Regions from separate parts of the Vibrio sp. 10N.261.46.E11 genome, predicted to be linked through region 2. Evidence: predicted binding sites of a transcription regulator. Region 2 holds the regulator's gene; each other region holds the start of a gene.
What was found. Region 2 encodes MetJ, which represses methionine synthesis genes. Its sites were predicted from a motif close to TTAGACNTNTANANGTCTAA; they were not measured.
Positions count from the first base shown of each region.

Region 1: the regulator MetJ is predicted to act here: its motif matches at 6,732-6,751, upstream of metN (methionine ABC transporter ATP-binding protein MetN).
Region 3: the regulator MetJ is predicted to act here: its motif matches at 5,021-5,040, upstream of metE (5-methyltetrahydropteroyltriglutamate--homocysteine S-methyltransferase).

Region 1 is NZ_JBFRQW010000039.1:27,901-41,564, forward strand. Features, by position in the region: gene AB4407_RS12580 (tetratricopeptide repeat protein) at 1-1,531, opposite strand, end outside; gene queF (NADPH-dependent 7-cyano-7-deazaguanine reductase QueF) at 1,587-2,432, opposite strand; gene syd (SecY-interacting protein) at 2,564-3,109, shown strand; gene AB4407_RS12595 (Zn-ribbon-containing protein) at 3,114-3,890, shown strand; gene AB4407_RS12600 (MetQ/NlpA family lipoprotein) at 4,008-4,817, opposite strand; gene AB4407_RS12605 (methionine ABC transporter permease) at 4,928-5,611, opposite strand; gene metN (methionine ABC transporter ATP-binding protein MetN) at 5,601-6,635, opposite strand; gene gmhB (D-glycero-beta-D-manno-heptose 1,7-bisphosphate 7-phosphatase) at 6,843-7,427, shown strand; gene AB4407_RS12620 (MliC family protein) at 7,505-7,846, shown strand; gene treR (trehalose operon repressor TreR) at 7,937-8,881, shown strand; gene treB (PTS trehalose transporter subunit IIBC) at 9,086-10,510, shown strand; gene treC (alpha,alpha-phosphotrehalase) at 10,650-12,335, shown strand; gene AB4407_RS12640 (YitT family protein) at 12,517-13,119, opposite strand; gene glyA (serine hydroxymethyltransferase) at 13,467-13,664, shown strand, end outside.
Region 2 is NZ_JBFRQW010000031.1:56,395-70,058, reverse strand. Features, by position in the region: gene priA (primosomal protein N') at 1-1,937, opposite strand, end outside; gene rpmE (50S ribosomal protein L31) at 2,268-2,486, shown strand; gene AB4407_RS10470 (malic enzyme-like NAD(P)-binding protein) at 2,818-4,125, shown strand; gene metJ (met regulon transcriptional regulator MetJ) at 4,317-4,637, opposite strand; gene AB4407_RS10460 (O-succinylhomoserine (thiol)-lyase) at 4,846-6,027, shown strand; gene AB4407_RS10455 (bifunctional aspartate kinase/homoserine dehydrogenase II) at 6,030-8,441, shown strand; gene metF (methylenetetrahydrofolate reductase) at 8,782-9,681, shown strand; gene AB4407_RS10445 (PadR family transcriptional regulator) at 9,847-10,386, opposite strand; gene ppc (phosphoenolpyruvate carboxylase) at 10,734-13,370, opposite strand; gene argE (acetylornithine deacetylase) at 13,623-13,664, opposite strand, start outside.
Region 3 is NZ_JBFRQW010000018.1:105,135-111,219, forward strand. Features, by position in the region: gene AB4407_RS06235 (hypothetical protein) at 1-140, shown strand, start outside; gene AB4407_RS06240 (septation protein A) at 302-904, shown strand; gene yciA (acyl-CoA thioester hydrolase YciA) at 1,100-1,498, shown strand; gene AB4407_RS06250 (YciI family protein) at 1,693-1,989, shown strand; gene AB4407_RS06255 (GspS/AspS pilotin family protein) at 1,991-2,389, shown strand; gene metE (5-methyltetrahydropteroyltriglutamate--homocysteine S-methyltransferase) at 2,485-4,833, opposite strand; gene AB4407_RS06265 (LysR substrate-binding domain-containing protein) at 5,112-6,023, shown strand.

The sequences.
Region 1 (13,664 bases), on a different contig from region 2:
AGTTTTGAATGATGTAGCCTCGGCGTAGCACAAAGAAGAACAAGACAATGCTGAACAAAAATAGGGCGAACGATATTTTCTGGAACTTATGGTGCTCAAGTTTGTATTTTTCTAATTCTTGTTCTTGACCTACATAGTGGAGCGTTTGCTCGGCAAACTCTTTTTGTTGGCGGAATGCGTCTTCACCAACACGGTTGAGTTTTTGTTGTTCTAAAGAGACAAGGATATTGTATTGCTTGAGGTTTGCTAGCGCTTGTTGTGGACGCCCTGCTTGCTCATAACCTAAAGAGAGCAATTGGTAGGAATGTTGCGACAGGCGTGTGTTTTCTACCTGACGTGAAATCTCGAGCGCACGTGTCGCATGTTTAATTACATCTTCGCTTTCTTGTAGGTGGTATGCCAAACCTGCGGATAAGAGTGCAGCGCGGCCTTCCAACTTAGGTATGTCGGAATACTCTAGAAGTTCAAGGGCTCGTGCTAGGTATTGTTCAGCTAAAGGGTAGTTATAAAGTCGTAAGTAAGTTGCGGATAAACTTAAACGAATATCAATGACTTGGTGGATGTCTCGGTCGGTACTCTCATGGTCAAGGACATTGAAAAAGTGCACGAGGGCAAGGTTGTATTTCCCTTGAAAGAAGTACACATCACCCATTTTCTTGAGCACTTGTGCTAAGACGGGGGAGCTTTCAAAGTTATCATAAAAATCAGCGGCTTGAGACAGGTGTTCTAGTGCTTTATCTAATACTTGGCGTTCAAAGAAAAGTTGCGCAAGCAGGCTATTTACTTTAGCCAAGCGTGCACTCAGGTTACCTTCAACGGATTTCCAGTAGCCGTACAATAACTCAGATAGTGCATGGTTGTACTCTTTATGAGTCAGATAAAACTCGCCGACGGCGATGTGATAGTCGATGGCGACTTTTTCCGAGTAACGCTGTTCTAAGTAGGTTTTTGCTTCTTGATAGAGCTTTTCAGCTTCACCTACCTTGTTATTGTAAGAGGCAATTTCGGCTTTCAACATGATCAAACGATAGGTGATCCCTTCCGTCAGGCGCAGGGTTTTATTGACCGACTCAAGGCTTGCTTCGATTTGTTTTAGCTCCGATTCTGCTTGGCCCGATTTTCTGTCAGTAAGCCAAAGTAACTGCACTCTGAGTATTTCCAGATCCAACTTTAGATACTCAAGCTTATAGGTTTTTGCTAGCTCAGAGGCTTTGTCGATGTGCTGAATTGCAATACGAATGTTGCCTAGATTAAACTCTGCTTTCGCTAAGATCTTATACGCATCGATACTGCTGTTTGGGGTTCTAATCGAAGAATCGGCCTCTTCGCGAGAAATAGCTGAAGGGCTCTTCTCGCGTTGATCTGAAAGGATACGTAGCGTTAGGTAGCTGTTGGCCATTCGTTTTGCTTGGCTTGGTTCTATCTCAACCAAGTTATTGGCTTCATTGAGAAGCGCCGAAGAATAAACCGACGCATTAACCGATGTGCTTAAGCTTAAAATGAATAGACTAAAAACGTATAACCAACGCATTTCAATGTCCCTTTAAAGATGAGGTAGGTTCCAATAAGTGTGTGTATCGAGCCTATTATTGGCGAGCCATACGCCTGTTGTGGCTTGGTTTATCTTGTTCTGTTGAACGGTATGGATTGATATCCAGACCACCACGGCGCGTGTAACGTGCAAACACGGTGAGTTTCGATGGCGCGCAGTATTTCATGATGTCAGTGAAGATACGCTCAACACACTGTTCGTGGAATTCATTGTGCTCACGGAAAGAAACCAAATAGCGTAGCAGAGCTTCACGGTCAATTTGCTTACCGCAATATGCGATCTCTACGCTGCCCCAATCTGGTTGATTGGTGATCAAGCAGTTCGACTTTAATAAGTGACTATGCAGAGTTTCTTCTACTTCTTGATCTCCAGCTGCGCCTTCAAGTAGTGACGCTTCAAAATCATAGCTGGTGATTTGTATATCTTGGTTGTCGATACAGTCACCTTCCATCGTCACGATAGGTTGGTTGGTGTAGTCGGTTACCGAGTTTACATTCACAATCACAGATTCGCCTGCACATGCTGACAAATCTTGAGTCAGACGCTCAGTGACTTGATCCCAGCTTTCGAACTGAGTTTGGTTGTAGCTGTTTAGGTACAGCTTGAAAGATTTTGACTCAATCAAATTTTGGCTGGTTGCAGGAATGAACACTTCACCGACAGCTACTTGTGGTAAGCCGTTGGTGTTTAGCCACGAAAGCTCGTACATCGTCCAAATATCATGACCAACAAAAGGCTGTTCGCCGTTTAGCGCAAGATCATCGCGATTAAGGCTACGAGGTACTGGTTGCAATAAACTTGCATCGTATTGGTTAGAGTACTCAGTTTTTTGGCCTAGGGTTAAACCCGCTAGCTCTTTTGCGTCAGAATATTTGCTCATACTTTCGTTTCAAATTCGATTAGAATGGGTTCGATTTTACTGAATCCCCATTACCCTGTCATTAAGTCATCGCTTAATCGGCACGGAAAGAGCTCGGATTCTATTTATTATTTTGTGTTTAGGAGATTTTCATGACTCAACGCGCTCAAGACGCACTACTTTCTTTCAGTCAGCGATACGTTGACGCGTGGCAGCAGCAACACCAAAGCTTACCTCGTAATGAGGAGTTGGTGGACATCGTATCGCCATGCATAGAAGAAAAGAGTGGTGATGCCGTGTTGTGGAAACACTATCCACGTGAGCAATTCGCTGATTTCACCAATGTTGAAACTGGTATTGAGCTGACTCTGCATGAAGACGTCAAGACTTTCTACGGCGCACAATTTAGTGCGGATATGAACGCGACTTTTGATGGTAACGAACTGACTCTGTTACAGATTTGGAGTGATGAAGATTTCGAATGCCTACAAGAAAACATCTTAGGTCACCTAGTGACTCAGCGTCGTTTGAAGCTAAAACCAACGGTTTTCATTGCTGCGACTGATGCTGAACTGGATGTTATCTCTATCTGTAACCTAACGGGTAACGTAATCCTAGAGCGTTTAGGCACCAATAATCGTGATGTACTAGCCGAGACATTGGCAGAATTTTTAGAAAAGCTACAACCAGCGGTATAAATAGATGTACGTACTAGAACTTCAATTTGAGTGTTTTGATAACACAACGGTAAGCGCTGTCGATAAGGCGGTTAATGGCTTAATGGATGCACTTCGTTATAACGGACAAGTGTTAGGTCGTGAGTTTCCAATCGTGATGGGCGACGGTGAATTCTATGTTCGCGTTGTGTGTCCGGAGCAAGATAGCTTACATCCACGTAATCACTCAGACTTCGTCAAAGTCTGTTTCGAGCGCTTATCTGCGGCGAGTCTATTAGCGCCTAAGATGCGTCTACTTGGCCGAGATCTTAACTCCGAAGAAGTAGCCGAAGATGAAACGCCGAGCTGGCAAGTGTTGTACACGACGTTCGTGCATACCTGTTCACCACTGCGTAGTGGCGATAGCTTGTTACCGATCCCACTATATCGTAACCCGCCGACATTCAATGGTGATCATAAAGCCGTACTGAAATGGCAGACCGAGTGGCAAGCCTGTGATGAAGTGCAAATGGGTGGTGGTTGCCGTGCTGAACACGCAACGTTAACCGAGATCAGTGATACCAAAAGCGTATTGTTCAAACGCGGTTGGGGTTTAAGAGGACGCATTGAATTTCTGACTAAGATTCCAACTTACTACTACTTATATCGTGTCGGAGGGATCAGCCTGAAAGATGAAAAAGAGCGCAAATGTCCGCAATGTGGTGGTGAATGGCTGTTAGATGCGCCGATCCACGATATTTTCTATTTCAAGTGTGATGATTGCCGTCTGGTATCCAACATTTCTTGGGATCACCTCAAGTAATCGACTTCGTTGATTCACCCTGAGAAGCTTTTACTTTCTAGCAAACCTTCATCATTAAAAAAGGGGCTGACGTTGAGTCAGCCCCTTTCGGTATCTATAAGTGTCTATTTAAGCTGATTACCAACCTTTAACTACGCCACCTTGGAAGATGTCAGAAGCTGCGTTGTACACTTCTTCAGTTTGATATGCTTTGACGAAGTTTTGTACGTTTTCTGCATTTAGGTTGTCTTCACGAGAAACGATTAGGTTCACGTATGGAGAATCTTTGTCTTCAACGAATACGCCATCTTTTTGTGGAGTCAGATTGATAGAGCTCGCGTAAGTAGTGTTGATGATAGATAAAGTTACATCATCAAGAGAACGTGGCAGTTGAGCTGCGTCTAGTTCAACAATCGTTAGGTTCTTAGGGTTACCAACAATGTCACGAACGGTAGCTAGAAGACCTGCACCTTCACGAAGTTCAAGTAGACCTTGCTGCTCAAGAAGCAGTAGAGAACGACCTAGGTTTGTTGGATCGTTTGGTACAGCAATACGAGCACCATCTTGGATGTCGTCTACCGATTTAACTTCTTTAGAGTAACCAGCAATAGGGTAAACAAAAGTGTTACCAGCAACCGTTAGTTTGTAGCCACGGTCAGCAACTTGCTGATCTAGGTATGGCGTATGTTGGAATGCGTTGATGTCGATAGAACCATCATCTAGCGCTGCGTTTGGTGTTACGTAATCTGTGAAAGTGACTAGCTCAACATCTAGGCCGTATTGCTCTTTCGCTACTTTTGCTGCAACTTCAGCAACTTGAGCTTCGGCACCTGCCATTACGCCAACTTTGATTTTAGAAGTATCCACTTCTTTATCACCACAACCTGCTAGGACTAGCGCTGAAGCTGCTGCTGCAATAGTGAGCAAACCTTTAAGGTTAAATTTCATAATAATCTCCTTTTAATAAATCTATTTAATTTGGTTTCGATGTTTTTATGTATCTAATGGCTAACGTTTTTAATAGGGGGTAAATAACGTCACATTAAAGAAGTCAGGTTTTATCTGTGGTCAACTCGGCGAACTAACGAATCACCAATTGATTGAATAATTTGTACCAGCACAATCAACATAACAACGGTCACTGCCATAATGGTTACATCGTAGCGGTGGAATCCGTAACGAATCGCGACATCACCTAGGCCGCCGCCACCCACTGTACCTGCCATTGCCGAGTAGCTCACCAGAGTTACTAGCGTAATCGTTACTGAGTTGATGATTGTAGGCAGTGCTTCAGGAAGCAGTACCTTATTAATTATCTGAGTTGGTGTTGCGCCCATTGATTGAGCAGCTTCTACGAGACCTGTTGGTACTTCCAGTAGTGCACCTTCGATAAGTCGAGCTACGAATGGGATCGCGCCAATGGTCAGTGGAACAATCGCAGCAGTTGTACCAATGAAGGTACCAATTAGCATCTTAGTAAGAGGGATGATCGCAACCATAAGAACCAAGAAAGGCACTGAACGGCCCACGTTCACAACCGCACCAAGAATTTTGTTTAGTTTGGTGTTCTCTAACAGACCACCTTTTTTAGTCGTGTGTAGAATAACGCCTAATGGAATACCGACAGCGAAACCAACGATGCCAGCAACTGCAACCATGTAAAGTGTCTCGCCTGTTGCTTCCAATAGAAGGTTGCCATTAAGGCTGATCCAGTCAGCAATCTCGTTGAAACTAAAGGACATAACCAAGCACCTCTACTTTTACATTGTTGTCGCGTAGGAATTGGATAGCAGCATTATCATCTGCTTCGTTACCGAACAGCTCAGCGACCATCATGCCGAACTTCACGCCGCCGGCGTAATCAAGGTCAGAGCTTAAGATGCTGACATCGATATTGAATTTACGCGCAATTTGCGTCATCAGTGGAGCATCAACGGTTGCACCCGTAAACTCAAGACGGACTAATGGGTAGCTACTGTTAACACGAGTCTCTTGCAAACGCGCTTGATAATCTTCAGGAATCGTCAGATCCAGCGTTGAACGAATGAATTGATGCGCTAGCTCAGTCTTAGGGTGTGCGAAGATGTCGCCAACTGTGCCTTTCTCTACTAGTTCGCCACCGCCAATGATCGCGACTTCGTGACAAATGCTTTTCACTACGTCCATCTCGTGCGTAATAAGTAGGATCGTGATGTGTAGCTTGCGGTTGATTTCACGCAGCAGCTCAAGAATAGATTGAGTCGTTGCTGGGTCCAGAGCACTGGTCGCTTCATCACACAGTAGTACTTTCGGGTCTGAAGCTAGCGCACGAGCAATAGCGACACGCTGCTTTTGACCGCCACTTAAGTTCGCAGGGTAGGTATCACGCTTATCCGATAGGCCGACAAGCTCAAGTAGCTCACTCACTTTCGCTTCAATCGCAGCTTTATCTCTACCAGCAAGCTCTAAAGGCAGTGCTACGTTGTTAAAGACAGTACGAGAAGACAGCAGATTGAAGTGTTGGAATATCATGCCGATGTTACGGCGTGCTTCGCTAAGTTCTGATTTACTGAGTTTTGTCAGGTCGATACCGTCAACAATCACTTCACCTGACGTTGGAGCTTCCAACATGTTTACACAACGGATAAGGGTACTTTTGCCTGCTCCTGAAGAGCCGATGACTCCAAAGATTTGACCTTGAGGAATGTGGAGGTTGATATCAATTAAGGCATTGATTTCTTTAGTGCCTTGATGAAAAACCTTATTGACTTGATTCACTTTAATCATAGAGAAACCCGTGCAGGTAGAACAGAATAATATATTGATGACTCACTCGATTTACAGATGATGCTATGGTGTTCTATGATCTAAGTCAATAGATATTTTTACGTCTAGACGGCTAAACGCGAGTTGCGAAGTTAAACTAGAAACAAATCGTTAACGAACGCAAAACTAAATAGATAGTGATGAAGCAAATAAAGCGTGTAATAATTAATGATTAATAGAGAGTTGATAGAGAACAAAATTTTGTCTAAACCTGCTGTTTTTTTAGATCGTGATGGTGTGATTAACATTGATCACGGCTACGTACATGATGAGCATGACTTTGAATACATCGATGGTGTGTTTGAAGCGGCGAAAGCGTTTAAAGATATGGGTTATTTATTGGTGCTAGTGACCAACCAATCTGGTATTGCTCGCGGCATGTTTAGTGAAGACCGTTTTCTTTCTCTGACGCAGTGGATGGATTGGAACTTTGTCGATAACGGCGTTGAGCTTGATGGCATCTATTACTGCCCGCACCACGCTGAACACGGTATTGGTGACTACAAGCAAGATTGTGAATGTCGTAAACCAAAGCCAGGTATGTTCATTTCTGCTCGTGACTTTCTGAAGATTGATATGGCTAACTCGGTCATGATCGGCGATAAAGCTGAAGACATGATGGCTGCAGAAGCGGCAGGTGTTGGCACAAAAGTACTGGTAAGAACCGGTAAGCCAGTCACTGAAAAAGGTGAAGCGCTTGCAAGTGTCGTGCTGGATAGTATTAAAGATGTACCAGCATATTTGAAAGGCTAAACACAGACCTATCGCTCAGTATGCAAATGAGTGTTGTCCACTATATTTGCCCACTCTATAAAGATGAGGAACGAAGTATGAAAGCTATGTTAGTAGCATATCTATGTTCAGTTGCATTAGTCGGGTGCTCTAAATCAGCAGCTCCTGAGACTGAGAGCGCAACATCGGACAATCAATTCGTGACTTATCAATGTGAGTCTGACGCTTCATTTAAAGTCGCTTACCTTGATAATGAAAAAGCGGTATTACGTCTCCCTGAGAATGAATACCGTCTGACTCAAGTTCCAGCAGGTTCAGGAACGAAATACATCTTAGATGATGGAACTTCGGAACTGATCAACAGCGTCACTTTACGTACTAAAGGTGACAATGCACGTCTAGAACTTGGTCGTGTTATCTATAAAAACTGCCGAAAGTAGGTCATAGTGAACGACTAGGATTTACAAACAGTTAAGTGAGTGATTCGCCCTCACTTTTTTCTATTTCTTCCCTTTAACGTCAGACTTTTTATGAGCAAAAAACTCACTATTCTCGATATTGCTAAGCTGTCCGGTGTTGGTAAGTCTACCGTCTCTCGCGTTCTGACCAATGATCCCAAAGTAAAACCTGAAACCCGTGAAAGGGTGGAAAGAGTAATTCAAGAATCAGGGTACACGCCTTCGAAGTCTGCGCAGTCGATGCGTGGTGGCAGTCAAAAAGTCATCGGTGTCATCATCTCTCGTCTGGACTCTCCTTCTGAAAACAAAGCGGTAAGTACGATGCTGGCCGAGTTGTATCGAGCGGATTACGATGTCGTGATCATGGAAAGCCAGCTAGATAGAGAAAAAGCCAATGAGCATCTGCAGGTTCTCAAGCGTCGCAATGTGGATGGCATCATTGTATTCGGTTTTACTGACTGTGATATTCCTGCGATTGAAGCTTGGGAACACAAAGCGGTGGTGATTGCTCTGGATACAGAGAACGTGACATCGATTAACTATGATAACCAACAGGTTATCAATAGTGCGTTAGCGCATCTATCGGATCAGGGTATCTTAGATGTCGGTTTTATTGGTGTTGATCCTAGCGATAAATCAACCGGTGAGTTGCGTCTTAAGGCTTACCTCGATTGGTGTGAAAGCACTGGAGTGATTGCGAACTATCGCACTGGCCAACTTCATCATGAAAGCGCTTATCAGCTGGTGGATGAGGTACTGACTCCTACAACTCAAGCGATTGTGTGTGCCAGTGACACATTGGCTCTTGGCGTAATCAAGCGTCTACAAGAACTACAACGTGAAGATGTGGTTGTAACAGGCGTTGGTGGCAATGATCTTCTCTCTTTCTTGTTCCCTCGCGTATTTAGTATTGATCCAGGCTATCAATCTGCAGGTAGGTTGGCGGCTAATTTATTGATCTCTCAGCTTTTAGGCAATTCAGAGATCTCTCATCACACTCAATCTCCGATTCTATAATCCACTCAATCAAGCGAAATTGAACCGCTTAGATTAAAATTAGAGTGTGATCTCTTTCAATTAATGGGACTGTTCCCATTTTAATTTATCATTCATGTGGGCATTATAATAACGGCGGATGGGAATGTTCCCATTAATCTAAATCCGAGTGGCTATCGCTGCATGGTTTAGGTGAGTAATTGAATGAAACCAGGGTGGGGTAGTATGAGTGAGATAGCGAAGCAAGACGTTGCGCGTCTTATCGAGTTAGTCGGTGGCAAAGAGAATATTGCGAGTGTCAGCCATTGTCTGACTCGACTGCGTTTTGTATTGAATGATACAGAAAAAGCGAACAAAGCAGAATTAGAGAAGCTTAAGCTGGTAAAAGGTTGCTTTACTAACGCAGGTCAATTCCAAGTGGTTATTGGCACCGAGGTTGATGAGGTGTACGCACTTCTTATTGAGCAAACGGGTAAAGATGCATCATCAAAAGATGAGGCGAAACTGGCGGCTCGCCAGAACATGAACTTCCTTGAGCGTGGTATCTCCCATTTAGCCGAAATTTTCGTACCACTGCTACCTGCCATTATTACGGGTGGTTTGATTCTTGGTTTCCGTAATGTGATTGGCGACATTCGCATGTTCGACGGCAAAACCTTGGTTGAGATAAGCCAATTCTGGGCTACCGTTCATTCTTTCTTGTGGTTGATTGGCGAAGCGATCTTCTTCTTCCTACCTGTTGGTGTGTGTTGGGCAACGGTTAAGAAGCTTGGTGGAACCCCTATTTTGGGCATCACGCTCGGTGTGACCTTAGTTTCCCCACAATTGATGAACGCTTACATGATAGGTAAATCGGTACCTGAGGTGTGGGACTTTGGTTTGTTCGTGATTGAGAAAGTCGGTTATCAAGCTCAGGTGATCCCTGCGATGTTAGCGGGCGTGGCTCTGGCCTTCATTGAGACCAACCTTAAGCGCATTGTTCCTTCTTATCTGTACCTCGTTGTTGTGCCATTTGTCTCGATCATATTGTCTGTGATTCTAGCGCACGCTTTCATTGGCCCATTCGGTCGTATGCTAGGCGATGGTGTGGCATTCGCGGCTAAAGTGGCAATGACAGGTGATTTCGCGATTCTTGGTTCAGTGGTCTTTGGCTTCCTTTACGCACCTTTGGTTATTACGGGTATTCACCACACAACCAACGCCGTTGACCTACAACTGATGCAAGACTTAGGTGGCACGCCAATCTGGCCTTTGATTGCGCTATCAAATATCGCACAAGCTTCAGCGGTTGTCGGCATCATTATCTTAAGTAAGCGTGAAGGTGAGCGAGACATTTCAGTACCTGCAGCAATCTCAGCCTACTTAGGTGTGACAGAGCCTGCGATGTACGGCATCAACCTTAAATACAAATTCCCAATGCTGAGCGCAATGATTGGTAGTGCTGTTGCTGCCGCAATCTGTGGTAGCGCAGGTGTGATGGCGAATGGTATCGGTGTTGGTGGCTTGCCGGGTATCTTATCTATTCAACCTCAATATTGGTCGATTTACTTAGTCGCGATGCTGGTGGCGATTGTACTGCCGATAACGCTGACATTGTTCTTCTATAAACGAGCACAGATGAAAGGCGAACTAGAAACCGCCAACGCGTAATGCATTTAGCAAGCGATGACTTCAAGTGAGTCATCGCTTTTTCTCTTAGTTATAGCTTTTCTTTTAGTTATAACGGCTATTCGACCATGATTTGCATGGTGATTTTTATTTTATATTTTCTGGTAAGTGAGTGTTAGAGATGGCGATGACTGAGCATGATGAAAGTTGGTGGAAAACCGCAACCATCTATCAAATCTACCCAAAGAGCTTCTGCGACAGTGGCAGTAAGGGTACTGGCGATATCAAAGGGATCATTTCGAAACTGGATTACCTCAAACATTTGAGCGTGGATGCGATTTGGCTAACCCCGATTTACGCGTCACCCATGATCGACAATGGTTACGATATCTCAGACTACTACGCGATTAACCCTCAATTCGGCACCATAGAAGACTTCGACCTGTTACTGTCTGAAGCCCACCAACGTGGCATCCGTATCGTGATGGATATCGTGGTAAACCATACTTCAACCGAGCATGCATGGTTTCAATCTGCCTTGGGTGACAAAAACAGCCCATACCGCGATTACTACATCTGGAAAGACCCAGTGAACGGTCAAGCACCAACTAACTGGCAATCTAAGTTCGGTGGTAATGCATGGGAAATGGATGAAGCCACTGGGCAATATTTCCTGCATTTATTTGCCAAAGAACAAGCTGACCTCAACTGGGAGAATCCGGTTGTACGTGAAGAAGTGAAAGATGTCATCAGCTTCTGGGCTGAGAAGGGCGTTGATGGCTTCCGCTTAGATGTCATCAACCTGATTTCAAAGCAGCAAGACTTTCCTAACGATGATATTGGTGATGGTCGCCGTTTCTATACCGATGGCCCACGTGTGCACGAATACCTGAAAGAGATCAGCGAAGCGGTATTTCAGAAATACGGCAGCGTGACTGTGGGTGAGATGTCTTCAACCACGTTGGAACATTGTCAGCAATACTCAAACGTTGATAACAGCGAGCTATCAATGGTGTTTAACTTCCACCACCTTAAGGTCGATTACACCAATGGTGAGAAGTGGACCAATGCTCCCTTCAATTTCTTACAGCTCAAGTCAATCTTTAACCACTGGCAAACGGGTTTGAACGGCAAAGGGTGGGGAGCGCTATTTTGGTGTAATCACGACCAACCGCGAGTGGTGAGCCGCTTAGGTGATGATCAGCTGTATCGTGTTGAGTCGGCCAAGATGCTGGCTGCGTCTGTACATATGATGCAAGGCACGCCGTATATCTATCAAGGTGAAGAGATTGGCATGACCAACCCAGGTTACACCGAGATCGGCCAATATCGCGATGTCGAGAGCACCAACATGTATGACATCATGGTTAACCGTGATGGTGTGGCGCATCAAGATATGATGGCGATTCTGGCGCAGAAATCTCGTGATAACTCTCGCACGCCGATGCAATGGAACAACGAAGCGCATGCAGGCTTCTCACAAGCTCAGCCATGGCTTGATGTTGCGAATAACTACACTGAAATCAACACCGAGCAAGCGTTGGAAGATAAAGACTCTGTGTTCTATTTCTACAAGAGTTTGATTGAGTTGCGTAAACAAGTGCCAGTGATTACGGATGGCAGCTATCAAGATCTATTGCCTGAGCACTCATCCATTTTTGCGTATGCACGTGAGAACGAAAGGCAAACTTTGCTGTGTGTTAACAACTATTATGGTGAAGAGGTGGAATGCGTTTTACCGGAACGTTTTGATATGAGTAAAGCGAAGAGCCTGTTGTCTAACTATCAAGAAGCGAACGCTTCAGTAGCATTACATCATCAAGTCTTACGTCCTTACGAGACTCGTATTCTCTTGATTGAAGATTAGCCTCGTTGCTACTTCAATAAACCTTATTCTTAGTTCCCCCTAAAGATTTAGGTTTCAACAAAGGCTTTGGAGTGCTTCCCAAAGCCTTTTTGTTTTAGTGATGTCTTGGTCATCGTGTTTTTGCCAGCATAGTTGAGAAGCTAAAGCCGCAGATATTAGCAACACAGAGCAGGTATAAGCGCTAAGACGCGTAATTCACCGAGTAACGAGTTGGCTTGTGATTCATTGCAAGCACGATATTTAGTACCGCAGTACCTAATACAGAAACGGCAATTACCCAAGGTGATACGAAGAAGCATGACGCAAACAGAATACAAGCATCAATGCCCATCTGAGTTTTGCCTACAGAGATGCCGTAGCGGTCTTGGATGAACAAACATAATACGTTGAAGCCACCCAAGCTTGAGCGATGACGGAATAGTATTAGCATACCTAAGCCCATTAATAAGCCACCGGCAACAGCACAATAGATCTCGTTATGAACTTCTAGTGAGATTACTAGGTATAAATGGTCGGCAAACACAGAGACTAACGCACCAGCAATGGCACTGCTAATGGCAAAGCGACGGCCAAATCGTTTCCACGCTAATAAATAGAATGGACAGTTGGCAACAAAGTACAAAATACCAAAGGTTACAGGTAAGAATTGACTCAAAAGCAGAGCCAAGCCAGTAGTACCACCAGTAAGCAGGTTCGCTGACTGTAAAAAGAAGACGCCTAACGCCACTAAAAACGTGCCAGTAAGAATGGCTACCCAATCTTCTTTACGTGAGTGTTTTTCCATCGTTTTTATAATTACCTAACCAATAGAGGCGTGCATAGTAGATAAAAACCTTAGCTTTCGGTAGCTTGAGGGGCAAAATTAAGGTAAACCTATGTAATCTGCGTTTTACAGGGTGTAAAGCGTAAAATTGACAGTAAGCGTCATCTTTGGTTGGATAAGCTTAATAACCATGATGAATCTTATATGTGATTATGAAAAAACTACATGATAAAATTGCAATTAGCTCTTTATGACCTAGATCAAATTATGTAGAATGCGTCACATCAAAACGGTGACGGAAACGTTTGCTCTCGGTCATTGTGTGGTTTTTTTGAAACTTTCAGTACAATCTGAGTCAGGAGATACAGATGCTTAAGCGTGACATGAACATTGCTGATTACGATGCGGACCTATTCGCAGCTATCCAAGAAGAAACTCTTCGTCAGGAAGAGCACATCGAACTTATCGCTTCAGAAAACTACACAAGCCCACGTGTAATGGAAGCTCAAGGTTCTCAACTTACAAACAAATACGCTGAAGGCTACCCTGGTAAGCGTTACTACGGT
Region 2 (13,664 bases):
GTGTCATTAGCTTCTGCTCTAAACAGAGTCATGAAGGTATAAGGTGGCAACATCGCTTGTTTACGCTCTGCCAGCGCCGTCTGAGCAAAGTGGTTGTAGTCTTTATGCAGCAAAGCTTGCAGCAACCCATGTTCTGGGTGGTGAGTCTGTAAGATCACCTCACCGGGTTTGCTTGCTCGTCCTGCGCGTCCCGCTACTTGGATGAATAGCTGGGCAAGACGTTCAGACGCTCGGAAGTCACTGCTATATAAAGAGCCATCGACATCCAATAACGCCACAAGTGTCACATCTGGGAAGTGGTGCCCTTTAGCAAGCATCTGTGTACCAATCAGAATTTGGTATTCACCTTTACGAATCGATTCTAACGCGCTTTCTAAACTGCCTTTGCGGCGAGTGCTGTCTCGGTCAATACGGATGGTTTTGTATTCAGGGAATAGCTGACCAAGTTGGGTTTCAAGTTGCTCTGTACCCACACCCACTGTTACTAAATTCGCTGAACCACAACCTTGGCAATTGTGCACGATATGCTGCTGCGAGCCACAGTGGTGGCAGCGCATCTCATTGCTGTATTGATGATAGGTGTAGTAGGCATCACAACGCTTACATTCCGCTGTCCAACCACAATCGTGACACATTAATGCGGGAGAAAACCCACGACGGTTGAGGAACAACATCACTTGGTTGCCTACTTTGAGGTGTCTTTGCATTTCAGCAATCAACGACGCAGACAAGCCACTTTCTAGATATTCACCCTTAACGTCCAACACTTTATTGGTGGTCGGCAGCGCGACACCTGCACGAGAGGTCAGGGTGAGGTAACTGTATTTACCGATCTGAGCGTTGTGCAGCGTTTCAAAGGCCGGAGTCGCCGAGCCTAACACAACCGGAATCTGCGCTTTATGAGCACGCATGATGGCAACATCACGAGCGTGGTAGCGTAGACTATCTTGCTGCTTATAAGAGGCGTCGTGCTCTTCATCGACAATGATAATGCCCAGATCCGCGAACGGTGTGAACAGAGCTGAACGAGTACCGATCACAATGCCCGCTATTTTATCACGCGCCGATAACCAAGCATTCAGTCGCTCAGAATCGTTTAAACCAGAATGGATAACCTCAACTGGAACATTAAAGCGTCGCTTAAAGCGGTTAATCGTTTGAGGGGTTAGACCGATCTCGGGCACTAACACTAACGCTTGTTTACCTTGGTCGAGAATCGGCTTGATCATATTTAGGTAGACTTCGGTCTTACCTGAGCCAGTTACACCCTCTAGCAAGAAGCAACCAAAGTCGGTTTGACTATTTACTGTCGCTATTGCTATAGCCTGTTCTTCATTGAGTTTTGGCTTATCTTGATCGTTTTCGAGCTCAACTGGCCACGGCTGGCGCTTCGGCTTTTTCTCTACTGATTCAACCCAGCCTTTCTCTTCCAACGTCTTAAGTACCGCGCTGCCCACTTCTTCATCAATGAATTCTTGATGGGGAACTGGGCCGTGCTCAAGCATGTGCATTACTTTGGCTTGTTTGACGGCACGGCCAAAGCCCTGCATCAGTTGATCTCTACCTGACGAGGTCAGTTGCCATTCAACAAGCGTCGCGAAATCGGCCGCTTTGCCCTTTCGTAAGGCGCTTGGTAGTGCGTTGGCCAAGGTTTCACCTAGTGGATACTGATAGAACTGGCTGCACCATACCAAGAGTGAGTAGACCGATTCCGGCCAAACGGGTTGGTTGTCTAGTAAGGTTTTAATGGGCTTGAGTTTGTCTAACTCGAATTCAGATTCGTTAACCAGAGCCGTAACAATGCCTGTTAAGGTTTGTCGTCCAAAAGGCACAGAGACTCGACCGCCAATAATCGGAAATAGGTGGCTAGGAATCTTGTAATCGAACTGCTTGTCGAGTGGAACAGGCAGTGCTACACGGGCAATCATTGGACGCATAAAGGGACGGCTTTATCTGAGTTGACGAGAGCGAACAGTCTAATGGATAAGGGCGTTAAATTCGAGGAGCAGTTTAGATGACAGAGCTTACTTGAGGCTTGAATGCTACTGGAGCCAGAAAATAACGCTTAATAGAAGGTTTAAGGACAGTGTTGGTGAAAAATGTATCAAATCAGTTGATCCTACCTCACAGATTCATTACTATACTGCGCCTTAAAGGTATGGCTTTATCGCGGTTTAGTGATACAGCGGTGTCTTTATTTATTTTTTAACTACGTGTGGTGTCCGGCTTAGAATCGGATGGCGACACGGCCTAATTGAGGTTTTCCCATGAAAGTTGGTATCCACCCAGAATACAAAGCAGTTTCTGCAACTTGTTCTTGCGGTAACACGTTTGAGTTCAACTCAACGCTAGCAAAAGAATCTATCCACCTAGACGTATGTGACAAATGTCACCCATTCTACACAGGTAAGCAACGTATCGTAGATACAGGCGGCCGTGTTGATCGCTTCAACAAGCGTTTCGGTGCTCTTTCTAGCAAGAAGTAATTCTCGCTATTTAGACATAAAAAGGACACTTCGGTGTCCTTTTTTGTTGCCTGAAATTTGAAAAAATACTGAATCGTATTTCATTATTAGCTCATTTAAAGTGGTAGGTTACTGGCGTAAATTTTATTTCATCGCTTACCCCAACACTCCTTCCTCGAAATTCGCTCTAAAGTTGAGCAGGCGACAGTAATTTCAACTGCCCACTGGTCTTATTAGTAGTGAAATCTCGTTTTTTAATGATACAGATGCTTCAACCACCTAGGAACTTTGAAGTACATCCATTAACATGAACAAGATCCCCCAAATAATAATATCCTAGGAACCTACACCTATGTCTGAAGACAGCCGCCAAGATCAATCCCCTCAAGCGTTATCATCTGAAAAATCGTTATCGCCTCAAGAACAATTCCGTCAGCAAGCTCTTGATTATCATGAGTTCCCAATTCCAGGCAAAATTGCCGTAGAACTGACGAAGCCTGCAAACTCTGCAGAAGACCTAGCACTGGCATACAGCCCTGGCGTAGCTGAGCCTGTTCGCGAGATCGCACAGAATGTCGATAACGTTTATAAGTACACAGGTAAAGGCAACATGGTTGCAGTTATCTCTAACGGTACTGCAATTCTTGGCTTAGGTAATCTTGGTCCTATTGCTTCTAAACCGGTCATGGAAGGTAAAGCGCTACTGTTTAAGCGTTTTGCTGGTTTAGATTCTATCGATATTGAAGTAAAACACCGCACAATCGATGAGTTCGTTGATACGGTTGCGAATATCGCAGATACATTTGGTGGTATTAACCTAGAAGACATCAAAGCACCAGACTGTTTTGAAATCGAGCGTCGCCTGATTGAGCGTTGTGATGTACCTGTTTTCCATGATGATCAACACGGAACTGCGATTGTAACGGCAGCGGGTATGCTTAACGCGATCGAGCTTCAAGGAAAGAAACTGGAAGAGTGTAAGATCGTTTGTTTAGGTGCTGGCGCAGCAGCGGTTGCTTGTATGGAGCTACTGATTAAGTGTGGCGCTCAGCGTGAGAAGATCTACATGCTTGACCGTAAAGGTGTGATCCACACTCGTCGTGATGACTTGAATGAATACAAAGAGCTGTTCGCAAATAACACCGACAAGCGCACGCTTGAAGATGTTATCGAAGGCGCTGACCTGTTCTTGGGTGTATCGGGTCCTAATCTGCTACCAGCTAAGGCACTTACGCTGATGGCTGATAAGCCTGTTGTGTTTGCATGTTCAAACCCAGATCCAGAGATCAAGCCTGAGCTTGCACATGAAGTTCGTTCTGACCTAATCATGGGTACTGGCCGTAGTGATTACCCTAACCAAGTAAACAACGTACTTTGTTTCCCATTCATTTTCCGTGGTGCACTAGACGTGCGTGCGAGCGAAATCAATGACGAAATGAAGCTAGCGGCGGTTAAAGCGATTCGTGAACTAGCAAAAGAAGCAGTTCCAGCTGAAGTACTAGCAGCTGCGGGTGAGACTGCACTGGAGTTCGGTAAGGGTTACATCATTCCTAAGCCAATGGACCCGCGTCTGCTTCCTCGCGTTGCAAAAGCAGTTGCTGAAGCGGCTGTTGAGTCTGGCGTTGCTCGAATTGAGATGCCTGCTAACTATATGGCTTAATGCCTTAATAGCTTAATAGCTTAATAGCTGTTGCTCTATTGAGCGAAAAAGAATAATAAAAAACCGACTCCTATGAGTCGGTTTTTTTATGTCTATCATTCACAGCGCAGCTACAGATAACGTAGTGGGTGATGTGACAAATAGGGTTCAGCTATAGCGAATCAATAATGAAGGCGGTGACTGAGTTGTTTTTATTCTTCGTCAAACGCTTCGAACTCGATACCCATCTCTGTCATCAGTTTTTTGACTTCAGTCGGTATGTCATCTGGACGGTCTTTACGAAGATCTTCATCCGTTGGTAGTGGTTGGCCTGTGTACGCATGTAGAAAGGCTTCGCACAGTAGCTCACTGTTTGTTGCATGGCGTAGGTTGTTAATCTGGCGGCGAGTACGCTCGTCAGTAAGCACCTTTAGCACTTTTAAAGGGATAGAAACTGTAATTTTCTTTACTTGTTCGCTTTTCTTTCCATGCTCAGCATATGGGCTTATGTATTCACCATTCCAGTCGGCCATTGCGTACCTTCATCACTTTAGTTGTTAGAATAAATTAATAGTGGTGATTTTAGCGGGATTTACCGCCATAAGCAAAGACATATGGACGTCTAGAAGTGTTGACGTCTCACGTTTATGAAAGTAAAGTGAACAACATATATCTAACACAGCCGCAAAATACCGACAAGCAGCTGTGATTCTCAGACGCAAAACTTGTAAGGAAGCACCTATGAGCAGCCGGAAGCCAGCAACCATCGCAGTACGTACTGGTATCGAGTCAGACACGCAACACCATGCCGTTGTCCCTCCTATTTATCTTTCGACTAACTATGGGTTTCCCGCTTTTGGTGAAGTGCCAAAGTATGATTATACCCGCTCTGGTAACCCAAACCGCGGTCTATTAGAAACGGCACTGTTTGAGCTTGAGTCTGGTAAAGGCGCGGTTGTCACTAACTGTGGTACGTCGGCACTTAACTTATGGGTATCTGCTTTCTTAGGTGGCGATGATCTTATTATCGCTCCGCACGACTGCTACGGCGGCACTTACCGTCTGTTTAACACTCGCTCGCTAAAAGGTGACTTCAAAGTTCTGTTTGTTGATCAATCGGATCAAGCGGCGCTGGATGCGGCGATCGCGCTTAAGCCAAAGTTGATCTTAATTGAAACACCATCGAACCCATTAGTTCGTGTGGTTGATATTGCAGAAACTTGCCGTAAAGCGAAAGAAGTAGGTGCTCTGGTTGCTGTCGACAACACGTTTTTGACGCCTGTATTCCAAAAGCCTTTAGAGTTGGGTGCGGATTTTGTTATCCACTCAACCACTAAATACATTAACGGACACTCAGATGTCATTGGTGGTGTTGTAGTTACTAAGACAGAAGAGCACGCTGAAGAGCTAGCATGGTGGGGCAACTGTATTGGTGCAACCGGCACACCGTTTGATAGCTACATGACGCTACGTGGTATTCGTACGCTAGGTGCGCGTATGCGAGTTCACGAAGAAAGCTCACGTGAAATTCTGGCGTCTCTGCAGCAGGAAGATCTCGTTGGCACTATTTATCACCCAAGCCTCCCTGAACATCCAGGTCATGATATTGCGAAGAAACAGCAGTCTGGCTTTGGTTCAATGCTGAGCTTTGAGTTTGCGGGTTCATTCGAAGCGCTTAAGTACTTTGTCGATAAATTAGAGCTGTTCTCTTTGGCTGAATCACTGGGTGGTGTGGAAAGCTTGATTTGTCACCCTGCGTCGATGACTCACCGTGCGATGGGCGAAGAAGCACTGGCAGAGGCGGGTGTTTCTCAACAGTTACTGCGTCTTTCTGTTGGCCTTGAAGATGCTGATGACTTGATTGACGACCTCAAGCAAGCGTTTGAAAAGACACAAGGCTTTATCGCTGAAGGGGAGGGTTAATAATGGCAACCTTTCGCCAGCTACATAAATTTGGTGGCAGCAGTTTAGCGAATCCTGAGTGTTACCAACGCGTGGTCAATATTCTTAGAGAATACTCGTCAGCTACTGACTTGGTCGTGGTATCGGCTGCGGGTAAAACAACTAACCGCTTGATTGAGTTTGTTGAAGCGCTCGACAAAGATGGTCGTATTGCGCATGAATGTCTACAAACCCTTCGTCAGTTCCAGCTTGAGCTGATTGAAGCGCTGCTTGAAGGTGAGTCTGCGGCTCAGCTAACGGCAACCATTCAACAAGAATTTACCGCTTTGGGGGAGCTAACGGCTCCTCTAAGCGAAGCGCAAAAAGCAAAAGTGCTTGGACACGGTGAGGTTTGGTCTTCACGTCTACTCGCTGCTTTGTTATGCCAGCATGACTTACAAGCAGTTGCTCAAGATGCACGTGCCTTTTTACGTGCAGAAGTGGGTGCTCAACCTGAAGTTGACCGCGCACGTTCTTATCCTCTGATCAAAGAAGCCTTAGCGCAGCATGCACATTGCCGCGTGGTGATTACGGGCTTTATGGCTCAGAACTGCGAGGGTGAAACTGTATTGCTTGGCCGTAATGGTTCAGATTACTCAGCAACCGTGATTGGTGCTTTGGCTGAAGTTGAACGCGTGACGATTTGGAGTGATGTGGCGGGCGTTTACAGCGCTGACCCGCGTCTGGTTTCGGATGCGTGTTTACTGCCTCTACTTCGCCTTGATGAAGCGAGTGAACTCGCTCGTCTGGCGGCTCCAGTGCTCCATAGCCGAACGCTACAGCCTGTGGCTCAAAGTGCTATGGATCTCAGCTTGCGCTGCAGCTACCAGCCGGAGGCGGGCTCTACACAGATAGAGCGAGTACTGGCATCTGGTCGTGGAGCAAAAATTATTACCTCTCTGGATGAAGTTCTTATCGTGCAGCTGACCTTTGGTCACGGCCATGATTTCGACCGTCTCGAGAGCGAAGTGCTTGAAGGGCTTAAGCGCGCTCAACTTGAGCCTCTTGCTTATGAGCTTGAACCGGATCAGCACTGTTTGCGCCTTGCTTATACAGAAGAGATCGCTGGTGGCGCTTTAGAATATCTACAAGACCACGCGATTGAAGCGGAAATTAAGCTTAAAGAAGGCTTCTCTCTGATTGCGGCGGTGGGTGCTGGTGTGACTAAGAACCCGAACCATTGCTACGGTTTCTACCAACAGCTTAAGAGCTCGCCGGTTGAGTTCATCTCAGAAGCGAACTCAGGCTTAAGCTTAGTGGCAGTCATTCGTAAGAGTGAAACATCAAGCCTAGTGAAAGGCATTCACTCTCAACTGTTCCAAGCGCAGAAGCGTGTTGCGATTGCTTTGTGTGGTAAGGGCAACATTGGTTCAAGCTGGTTAAGCCTGTTTGCTGAGCAAAAAGCGGAACTTGAAAAGCGTCGTGGAATGAACTTTGAATTAGTTGCCGTTGTTGATAGCCAAACCTATTGGTTCGATGACCAAGGCATTGATGCGACTTCGGTAGGTAAGCGCTTTGACGACGAAGCGATTGCCAACAATGGTAACGACTGGTTAGAGCGTTTGGGTTCTATTCAGGGTTACGATGAAGCGGTAGTACTCGATGTCACCGCAAGCCCTGTGCTTGCAGCAAAGTACCTGCAAATTGCACAACAAGGTATCCACCTTATCTCAGCTAACAAGGTGGCAGGCTCTGCATCAAGCGAGTACTACCATCAAGTGCAAGATGCTTTCGCAAAGATCAGCCGTCATTGGTTGTACAACGCGACCGTTGGTGCAGGTTTGCCGATTAACCACACGGTACGTGACCTGCGTGAAAGTGGCGATGACATCATTGCATTGTCTGGTATCTTTTCGGGCACATTATCTTGGTTGTTCCAACAGTTTGATGGCACCGTGCCATTCAGCGAGTTGGTTGATTTAGCGTGGCAACAAGGCCTGACGGAACCAGACCCTCGTGCTGACCTCGATGGTTCAGACGTAATGCGTAAGCTGGTGATTCTGGCGCGTGAATCGGGCTTAGATATCGAGCCTGAAAACGTCAAAGTAGAGTCACTGGTACCTGCAGAGTTGCAAGACCTATCAGTGGATGACTTCTTCGATAAGGCTTCTGTGCTGAGTGAAGAGTTGGCTGAGCGTTTAGAAAAAGCACATTCTCAGCAGAAGGTTCTGCGTTACGTAGCGCGTTTAGAGAAGAATGGTAAAGCTACCGTAGGCGTTGAAGCGCTATCTAAAGAACACGCTCTGGCGAACTTACTGCCTTGCGACAACATCTTTGCGATTGAGAGCAAATGGTACAAAGATAATCCATTGGTTATTCGTGGCCCAGGTGCTGGTCGTGAAGTGACAGCTGGTGCAATTCAGTCTGATTTAAACAGAATGTCTAGCCTGTTTTAATACTTAGAGTGGTTGGTTTAATACTTAGAGCGATTGGTTTAATAGTCAGATCAATTGCTTTAATACTCAGAATAATTGTTTAAATGCGTAAATAGCATACTATCCACTAAGATAAATAAGGCTGAAAGCACGATGTGTTTTTCAGCCTTTTTTCTACATTATTTTTTCTTTGCGACCCACCTATCGGCTTGAGCTTTTCTCACTATCTGGTTGAAAAAAATTCATAATGGATCTGTTGACATTAAATCGTATTCAATTCATTCTGGAGACATATAGACGTCTAAACGTCGCTAGGGATTTGAGATTATTGAGTGGTTGCTTTTGCCACAGGGAGAGTAAGATGGGATACACACACGCTAGTCATATCGACGCTTTAAATCAGAATATCGCTGAGCTTTCTGACAACATCAATGTGTCATTTGAATTTTTCCCACCAAGCAGTGAGAAGATGGAAGAGACCCTGTGGAATTCTGTTCACCGTCTTAAAACACTTCAACCAAAATTTGTATCAGTAACCTATGGTGCAAACTCGGGTGAACGTGATCGTACCCACTCAATCATTAAAGAAATCAAAAACCAAACAGGTCTAGTAGCAGCGCCACACCTAACGTGTATTGATGCTAGCCGCGAAGAGCTGATTCAAATTGCCGACGATTACTGGGCGAATGGTATCGAGAGTATTGTTGCGTTGCGTGGTGATATTCCAGCAGGCGGCGGCGCGCCAGATATGTACGCATCTGACCTAGTTGAGCTACTTAAATCTCGCCACGATTTTGATATCTCAGTAGCGGCATTCCCTGAGGTTCACCCTGAAGCAAAAAGCGCTCAATCGGATCTTATTAACCTTAAGCGTAAAGTCGATGCGGGTGCTAACCGTGCTATCACTCAGTTCTTCTTCGATGTCGAAAGCTACTTACGTTTTCGTGACCGTTGTGTGGCGGCTGGCGTTGACGTAGAGATTGTACCGGGCATCCTGCCAGTGTCTAACTTCAAGCAAGCATCTCGCTTTGCTGCGATGAACAACGTGAAAGTACCGGGGTGGATGGCGAAGCAGTTTGAAGGTTTGGATGATGATCCAACGACTCGTCAGCTTGTTGGTGCTAGCCAAGCAATTGATATGGTTCGTACACTGAGCCGTGAAGGTGTGAAAGACTTCCACTTCTACACGCTAAACCGTGCAGAAATGACTTACGCACTTTGCCACACATTAGGTGTTCGTCCACAAGTCGCTGCGCTTTAGGCAAAGTCTAAGAACTAAAGCCCAAGCGCTTGTAAAAGCTTCTGGTAGTAACATTTCAAATCCTATAGATACAAAAAAGGCTTGGACTCTAAGAGTTCAAGCCTTTTGCTTTTCTAGCTTCTAGCTTCTAGCTTCTAGCTTCTAGCTTCTAGCTTCTAACTTAACTTAAGCAAGAGCGCCAAGTTCAAGCAGTACTTCGTCAGCCCATACAATCCATGCTTCACGGATCAGTAGGTTACGACGAAGAGTAAGACGCTCAAGGCGTGCTTGCTTGTCTAGAGTTGATGGCGTTGCGTAGTAAGCCGCTTCGATTTCACGGTAGTGAGAAACCAGTTTGCGAGACTCTTCTACTAGCTCAGCAAGTTGTACACGGTAAGCGTCAGAAGGTTGTACAGCACAAGCCATTAGCTTAGCTGAGAACTCGTCACGAACGGTTGGGTGTGCAGTTGGTTGTTCAAACCATTCACCTAGCGCGCCACGGCCAGCATCGGTGATAGAGTAAACTTTACGATCAGGTTTGCCTTCTTGAGGCTCAAGTACGCAAGTTACCTGGTCGTTCTGAGCCATTTTATTTAGCTCGCGGTAAACTTGTTGGTGGCTAGCTTTCCAGAAGTAACCAATGCTTGCGGAGAATTCTTTTGTGATATCGTAACCAGTAGCATCGCGTGTACTTAAAACGGTTAAAATTACGTGTGGTAATGACATGTCTGAAATCCAAATGGTAAACAGTAAACAAATACTTGAACAACAAGTGTGCTTCTATGGCACGTTATATTGGTTATGTTCAAGTAGCACCAACTCAATCGTTGGTTATGTCACCTTACAAAGCCGTTTATCACCTAGGTTGACCAGTTTATTGGTCGAGTGCCGCAGATTATTATTTTGGAGTGTTTCTGCAGCGGAGCAGTAGTATATCTAAATAATAAGCATAAAGTAGAATACATGGGCAAAATAACCCAAAAAACTGACAAAATACTCACTAGTGGTCGTTTAGCAAAATAAAAAGGCCGCCAATGGCGACCTTTTGTTTCTTTTGTAGATGGAATCACTAATTAACCAGTGTTTCGCATACCTGCTGCAATACCTGCAATCGTCACCATTAGCGCTTCTTCTAGCTCTGCTGGTGGTGTTTCACACTTACGAGTACGGTAAAGCAGTTCCGCTTGAAGCATATTTAGTGGCTCAACATAGATGTTACGTAGACGAATTGACTCAAGTCCCCAAGGGTCGCTTTGCATCAAGTTCTCGTTATTTTCTACATTCAGCACCGCTTTGATGTCTTTTTGCAGCTGTTCACGCAGTAACTCACCCAGAGGTAATAGCTCTTCGTCAACAAGTCGCTGGTCGTAGTACTTAGCGATTTCCATGTTGCACTTCGAGTACACCATTTCCAGCATACCTAGACGAGTCGAGAAGAATGGCCATTCACGACACATCTCTTCAAGTAGCGCTTGATGGCCTTGATCGACAGAGTATTGAATCGCTTCACCAGCGCCTAACCATGCAGGCAGTACCAAACGGTTTTGGCTCCATGAGAAGATCCATGGGATCGCACGTAGGCTTTCTACGCCGCCGTTCGGGTTACGTTTCGCAGGACGAGAACCAAGAGGTAACTTGCCTAACTCTAGCTCAGGCGTCGCTTGGCGGAAGTAAGGAACAAACTTCTCTTCACCACGAACCACGTTACGGTAGGCCTCACAAGAGACTTGAGACAGCACTTCCATTAGGTCGCGCCATTCTTGTTTTGGTTCCGGTGGCGGCAGAAGGTTCGCTTCTAGAATCGCACTTGCGTATAGGTTGAAGCTGTTTACGGCAACATCAGGCAAGCCAAGTTTAAAGCGGATCATTTCGCCTTGCTCAGTTACACGTAAACCGCCTTTCAAGCTCTTAGGTGGTTGAGAAAGAAGAGCGGCGTGCGCTGGAGCACCACCACGACCAACTGTACCGCCACGGCCGTGGAATAGAGTCAGTTCAATACCTTCTTCTTCGCAAGCCTTAACCAGCTTGTCCATCGCATCATACTGAGCCCAACCAGCAGACATTACGCCAGCGTCTTTTGCTGAGTCAGAATACCCAATCATCACCATTTGGTGGTTCTGGATAAAACCACGGTATAAGTCGATGCTCATTAGCTGTTTCATTACCGCTTCTGAGTTATTCAAGTCGTCTAGCGTTTCGAACAGTGGACATACGTCCATGCGGTACGGGCAACCACATTCTTGTAGAAGCAAATGTACAGCCAATACATCCGAGGCAGTACGAGCCATAGAGATCACGTAAGCACCAAAGGCTTCACGAGGTTGAGCAGCAACCACCTTACAGGTGTCTAAAACCTCTTTGACCTGTTCAGATGGCTCCCAATCGCGTGGTAGTAGTGGGCGTTTTGAGCTTAATTCATTAGTTAAGAAAGCGACTTTGTCTTGCTCGCTCCACTGGTCGTAGTCACCAATGCCCAGGTAGCGAGTCAATTCAGACAGCACATCTGAGTGACGTGTGCTTTCTTGACGAACATCGAGACGAACTAAATGCACACCGAATGCTTTCAGGCGGCGCAGGGTATCAAGTAGAGAACCGTCCGCGATTACGCCCATGCCACATTCGTGCAGCGATTGGTAACACGCGTAAAGCGGTGTCCAAAGTTGGTCTATGTTCTGTAGTGTTTCTTTCTTCGGTACTTCTGCGTCGTGCAGTTTTGCATCAAGCACTTCTAGCGTGTTGTTGAGCAGAGTACGTAGGCTCTTCAGGATTGCACGGTAAGCTTCGTGCTCATCGCCAGCCAATTCACGAACGGCGTCATTACATTTGGTCATCGACAGTTCGGTAATCAGCTCGTTCACGTCACCTAGGTAAAGGTCTGCGGCTTTCCAGCGAGACAGGCGCAGAACTTCCTTAGTGATGGTGTGCGTTACGAATGGGTTACCATCGCGGTCACCGCCCATCCATGATGAGAAGTGTACTGGGCGTGCATCAATCGGCAGGCCTTCACCAAGGTAGCCTTTTAGTCGGCCATCCATTTCACGTAGGAAATCAGGAACGGCTTCCCATAGAGAGTTTTCTACAACCGCAAAGCCCCACTTAGCTTCATCAAGTGGCGTTGGGCGCTGCTGACGAATCACATCCGAGTGCCAACCTTGAGCGATCAGTTGCTCTAGGCGGCGTTCGGTTTTCACGCGCTCTTTGTGTGATAGGTCGCTTAATTCTAATTTAGACAGACACTCGTTGATCTTCACCAACTTGTTGATCATGGTGCGACGAGTGATTTCTGTTGGGTGTGCAGTCAAAACGAGTTCGATGTTCAGGTCGCGAACGGCTTGAGCCGCGTCTAGCTTGCTGATGTCATTCTGATTTAATTTGGAAAATAGAGATTGCAGCACATCTGGTTCACAAACATGCTCCTCACAGTGGCGAGAGATCGTATGGTATTGCTCTGCCATGTTGGTGAGGTTGAGAAATTGGTTAAATGCACGAGCAACAGGAGTGAGTTGTTCGTTCGGCAGGTTTTTGATCTCTTCAACTAGGCTGTCACGGTCAGCTTTGTTGCCTGCGCGGGCGGATTTGGAAAGTTTACGGATAGTCTCCACTTTCTCTAAGATAACGTCACCATGTGCATCTTGGATTGTGTTACCTAGCAAGCGTCCCAGCATGCTTACGTTACTCTTGAGAGCGGCGTATTTCTCGTTCATTGTCATCCTGCCTCGTAAAAAAATTACATCCATTGTTCCTTGTTAAGTACACAATCTAGCGAAAAGTGCTGTATCTAGTCAAATAAAGCATTCTAAGTTTGCAATTATTAGGTTTAAAAATGCGGGAGAAGTAAATTTTTAAAAACTTAGGGAAAAAGTGAAATTTAATTACAAGATTGCGGCTATATCAGAGATGGCAGAATAAAAGCCACTTTTTAGGGTGGCTTTTATGTGAATGTTCGGATTGAAAAGTAATAACTAGAAACAATATTTGCGGATAGATTTACTCAGAACATCAAT
Region 3 (6,085 bases), on a different contig from region 2:
ACCTAACGACCGGTAAATCGACATGTTTTGCCATGAGTGAGCAAGAGCTCGAGAACACCTTAGACAGTTTAAAGAGCGAAGGTTACCTTGAAGATATCAAGAAGCTAATACCTCGCTACCAAACCACATCACTGCAATAACGTTCTTAATCTCGATTAGGCGCTTCAATCCTTTATTGGGGTTAAACTCTCCAAAACGGTTAGATGTAATTAATTGGCATCCAATTGTCTCGAGCTATTTAGCATCGAGACAGTTTTGGTTAGACTGTCTGCAACTTAACTAACTGGATAGTCAGTGTCACATGAAGCAAATTCTTGATTTCATTCCTCTCATTATTTTCTTTGCGCTTTACAAGATGTACGACATCTACACGGCTACAGGTGCATTGATTGTTGCTTCCGCATTACAAATCATTTTGACGTACATCATCTACAAGAAAGTAGAGAAAATGCAGATCATCACCTTTTTAATGGTTGCCGTATTTGGTGGCATGACCATATTCTTGCACGATGACAACTTCATTAAATGGAAAGTCACCATCGTTTATGCACTGTTTGCGATTGGTCTGACGGTCAGTCACATCATGGGCAAGTCAGCAATTAAAGGTATGTTAGGTAAAGAGATCACACTGCCTGATGCGGCATGGGGCAAGATCAACTGGGCATGGACTCTGTTCTTCACATTGTGTGCGATTCTCAATGTTTACGTTGCTTTCAACCTCCCATTGGATGTGTGGGTTAACTTCAAAGTATTTGGCCTTCTCATCGCTACCTTCGCGTTTACCTTGATAACGGGTGTTTATATCTATAAACATTTACCAAAAGACCAGCTTCAGTCAAAAAACCAAGCACCAGAAAACGATAAGCAACAAGAGCTCTCAGGTAAAAATACCGACGAGAAATAACGCTTAGGGATGAGTCCTCATCCCCTTTTTGATACAATTATTATCAATATGCTATTTAACAGTGGCCAATGATACTCGTGATCATTGGCCACTGATTGTTTGTGTTCGGTGAATACGTTAAAAATGCGACCGCCACAAGTCCCGTAAACACATCTATTTTATTCATAACAAATCAATACCATTAAGAGTACAACAATGACTATTCAATCAACTTTGAACCCGATTGGTTCTTTACTTCTTCGCACTTTGGCGATGCCCTCTGATACTAATGCAGCAGGGCAAATATTCGGTGGTTGGATAATGTCTCAACTGGATCTGGCTGGCGGCATACTGGCGAAAGAGATCTCAAACGGAAAAATAGTCACAGTGTCAGTATCAAGCATCGAGTTCAAACAACCAGTATCGGTTGGCGATGTGGTCTGTGTTTATGGCGACTGCACCAAGATTGGCCGCAGCTCGATGAATATCGACTTAGAGGTATGGGTTAAGCCGGTACTTGATCACGGCATCGGCGATCGTTACAAAGTTTGTGGCGCGACATTCAACTACGTTGCTGTAGACGAAAGCGGTAAGCCTCGCCCAATCAACAAATAGTCCTTTCGACAACTCTACCGTACTGTAAGGTCTTTAGTCATTTCGATGAAAAATGCTAAAGACCTTCTCACTCTGCCGCACCATTTCACAATTTCTTATCATTAGCTCTTCCAATACCCATTAGTTCGCGTAAATTAGCCAGATAAATAATTTAATCGCTCTAATTCAGTGAAGTAACATAAGGATATCTCAACATGTGGTACGTTATTTTTTCTCAAGACGTCGAAAACTCATTAGAAAAACGTCTAAGTGTTCGCCCACAACATCTAGAACGCCTACAAACACTTCACGATGAAGGCCGACTGTTAACAGCTGGTCCAATGCCAGCCATTGACTCCGATAACCCTGGCGAAGCGGGCTTCACAGGTTCTACTGTGATTGCGGAGTTTAATTCTTTAGAAGACGCACAAGCATGGGCAGACGCCGATCCGTACATCGCTGCTGGTGTCTACCAGAATGTGATTGTTAAACCATTTAAGAAAGTATTTTAACGTGAAAAAATGGATTATTGGGTCACTGGCTATTGCCTTACTCGCTGGCTGTAGCTCATCAAGTGAACAAGACAAACAAAGACAGTTAGAGATGATGGCTCACCATCGTGCCGGCGTACTATCTGCAGGCCTACCTATAGAATATGGCCCACTGTCTATCATGCGTGTGCTTGCAAAAAATACTGTCGTCGAGATCATGATGATCTACAACCAAGATGCAAAAGGTGCTAAGCCTTTAAACCAGGTTGTAGACATGAGTGTGAATAGCTACTGCACCAACTCTGAAGTCAGAGCGAACCTCGACATGGGCTTGGCTTACAACATCAAGATTCGCAACACGCGCGGACAACTGATGGTTGAAAAGCTGATCAGTAAAGAGACGTGTCAGAGCAGCAGTTAGATTCGAACAAGTATAAAACCAGAAGGCCTCGCAAATGTGAGGCCTTTGTTTTGATTTATCGTGGATTAACGGATCAATCAAAATCTTAGACTTAATTATGCCTCAGCTGATTGCCACTCTTTACGCAGTGTCTTCGTCGCCGAAACTAAGTTAGTGAGTGCTGCTTCTGTCTCAGCCCAGTTACGCGTTTTTAACCCACAATCAGGGTTTGCCCACAAACGTTCTGCAGGTATTTTTTCTGCCGCTTTCTTAAGTAAATCTACAATCCACTCTTCTGAAGGGATGTTTGGCGAGTGAATATCATAAACACCGGGGCCAATCGCATTCGGATAGTTAAACTCTTCAAACGCTTTCAGCAATTCCATGTTCGAGCGAGAAGTCTCAATGGTAATCACATCGGCATCTAGCGCGGCCACTGAATCAATGATCTCGTTGAACTCGCTATAACACATATGGGTATGAATCTGAGTTTCTGGTTTAGCACTCGCCGCTGAGATCTTAAAGGCATCCACTGCCCATTCTAAGTACTCTGCATGGTCGCGTTTTTTCAAAGGCAAACCTTCGCGAATAGCAGGCTCATCGATTTGGATAATGTTAATACCTGCGTCTTGTAAATCAGACACTTCATCACGTAGAGCAAACGCCAGTTGGTTAGTGATCTCTTTGCGTGAGATGTCTTCACGAGGGAATGTCCAACATAGAATAGTGACTGGTCCGGTCAGCATGCCTTTCATCTGTTTCGAGGTCAGGGATTGCGCATAAGTCGACCACTCGACCGTCATTGGTTTTTCACGCTCGATATCCGCAACCACTATCGCCGGTTTCACGCAACGAGAGCCATAACTTTGTACCCAACCAAACTTAGTGGTTTGGAAGCCTGCTAGGTTTTCTGCAAAGTACTCCACCATGTCATTGCGTTCCGCCTCGCCATGCACAAGCACATCCAAATCTAAGGCTTCTTGGCGCTTAACCGCATCAGCAATATGACCTTTCAATGCGGTTGTGTATTCCGCTTCATTCAGTTTGCCAGTTCGGTAAGCACTACGCTGAAGACGAATCTCTCCTGTCTGTGGGAACGAACCAATGGTTGTCGTTGGTAACAGCGGTAACCCGAGAACTTCAGACTGATGCGCTGCGCGCTCTGCGTATGGAGCACTGCGTTCTGCCAGTGCTTTGGTAATGGTATTGATACGAGCCTGAACTTGTGGCTTGTTCACATGAGTCGCGCTCTTACGAGCAACAATTGGTTGACTGTAAGTCTCACACGCCAAAATGGCATTTTGATCGCCGTCTAACGCTGCACCCAATAAGCTCACCTCGGTCACTTTCTGTTTTGCGAAGGCAAACCAACTCTTCACTTCTTCGCTGAGCGTTTCTTCTAACTCCAAATCAACAGGGCTATGAAGCAGCGAGCATGAACTTGCCACCCACAATTTGTCTCCTAGCTTCTCTTTCACTGGCTGTAACAGCTCTAGCTGCGTGGCCAAATCAGCACGCCATACATTGCGACCGTTAATCGCCCCTGCAGAAAGTACCCAGTCTTCTGGTAACTTATTGACCACTTCATCGAGTTGCTGCGGTGCTGCTGCTAAGTCGATATGTAAGCCGTTGATAGGCAGATCTACGATTTTATCTAATGTATCCGTGACCGAATCAAAGTAAGTGGTAAGTAGTAGTTTTACATCGCCTTGAATCACTTGGTAAGCCAGCTTGAATGAATCTACCCACTGATTATCAAGCTCCAAAGCCAGGATTGGCTCATCAATTTGGACCCACTCTACGCCAAGCTTTGAGAGCTTTGCCAAAATGGCTTGATACGCGGTAAGAAGGCGAGGAAGTAGAGATAAGCGGTCAAACCCATCTTCCACTTCTTTGCCTAGGTATAAGTAAGAGAGTGGCCCAAGGAGTACAGGCTTAACTTTGTGTCCTGCTTTAATCGCTTCATTCACTTCATCAAACAGTTGAGGCCAACTTACTTCAAAAGAGTCATCTTTGCTGAACTCAGGAACAATGTAGTGGTAATTGGTGTTGAACCACTTGGTCATGTCAGAAGCAGCTGAACTGTCTTTAGTAACATCATTCGGCGTATGCGAACCACCGCAGCAACTAGATTGAACTTGAGACTGACCACGACCAACGCGGAACAAGGTATCTAAATCTGGGAAAGCTTTTTCATCTTCTGATCCACCAGCATGGCGCTTGGGAACGTGGCCTAGAAGTAGAGTCGTAGTTAGTACATGGTCATACCATGCGAAGTCACCCGCAGTTGCAAAGCTTAGATTCGCGTCAGCTTGTACATTCCAGTTACGATTTCTTAATTCACTGCCGATCTGCTTGAGCTCAGATTGATCGAGCTCACCGCGCCAGTACTTCTCAAGCGTGAATTTGAGTTCGCGTTTTTCACCGATACGTGGGTAGCCAAGAATATGCGTTGTTGTCGTCATGAGTCTGTTCCTTATTCGATAATTTTAATTTCCGGTTAGACTGCCTGTAATGATTATATTTTTAACAAAGGCGTCTGGATGGCTAAACTATCTCCCTAATCTGAACGATGAACAAGGTCCAAATATTCATCTTGTTTATTAATAATTTTCATCTTTAATAATCTAACCGCTAATTTATTAAATCCATCTGGACATCCAGACGTTTACAAATGAAAGAAAACACCGTAGGGTGATTATTAAGAAATATTGAATTAGCTTAGGGAATATGAGGAATACTCATGATAGAGCTTAAACACCTTCGAACATTGACCACCTTGAGAGACAGCGGCTCGCTAACCGCGACTGCAACTTCTCTTCATCTGACTCAGTCGGCACTTTCTCACCAGTTGAAAGACCTTGAGGCCCGTATTGGCGGTCAGCTCTTTTTGCGTAAAACAAGACCGGTTAAATTTACCTCGGAAGGCGAAATTTTGTTAAAACTGGCTGATGAGATACAGCCACAAATCGCCAAAGCTGAAAACGAACTCGCAAGCCTAAAAGAAGATGTGAATGGTCGATTACACATGGCGATCGAGTGTCACTCATGCTTCCAATGGTTAATGCCCGCTTTGAAGGAATATCAAGTTGCTTGGCCAAGCGTAACGTTAGACTTCTCGTCAGGGTTTGGCTTTGAACCCCTACCCGCACTAATGGCAGGCGAACTCGACTTGGTGATCACATCAGACATTCAGCCTCGCTCTGAGGTTCACTACGAACCTCTCTTTGATTTTGAGATGCGTTTGATCACTGCAATCAACTCACCTTTGGCAGAAAAACAGAGCATAGAACCGCAAGATCTTAGCGATATAACCATGCTCTCTTATCCGGTTCAAAAACAGCGTCTCGATGTAGTGAAACACTTTTTGCAACCAGCAGGCGTTGAACCAAAGAAATGGAAACAAGCAGACAACACCTTGATGCTGGTGCAAATGGTATCGGCAGGCTTAGGGGTTGCTGCGTTGCCAAATTGGGCAATCAGTGAATTTTCGAGACAAGGGTTAATCGCCAGTAAACCATTGGGTAACGGGCTTTCAAGACGATTGTTTGCTGCGGTAAGAAACTCTGAGAAAGACAAACGTTATCTGCAGGCTTTCTTTAGTACGGCAAGGCAACAGAGTAAGAGCCACCTAGATGGGATTGAGGTCGTTTAAGAGACTCGTTGTTGAGTTAATTTATGCATGCGTTGAACCTAATAGGTATGCGCCAAACACAA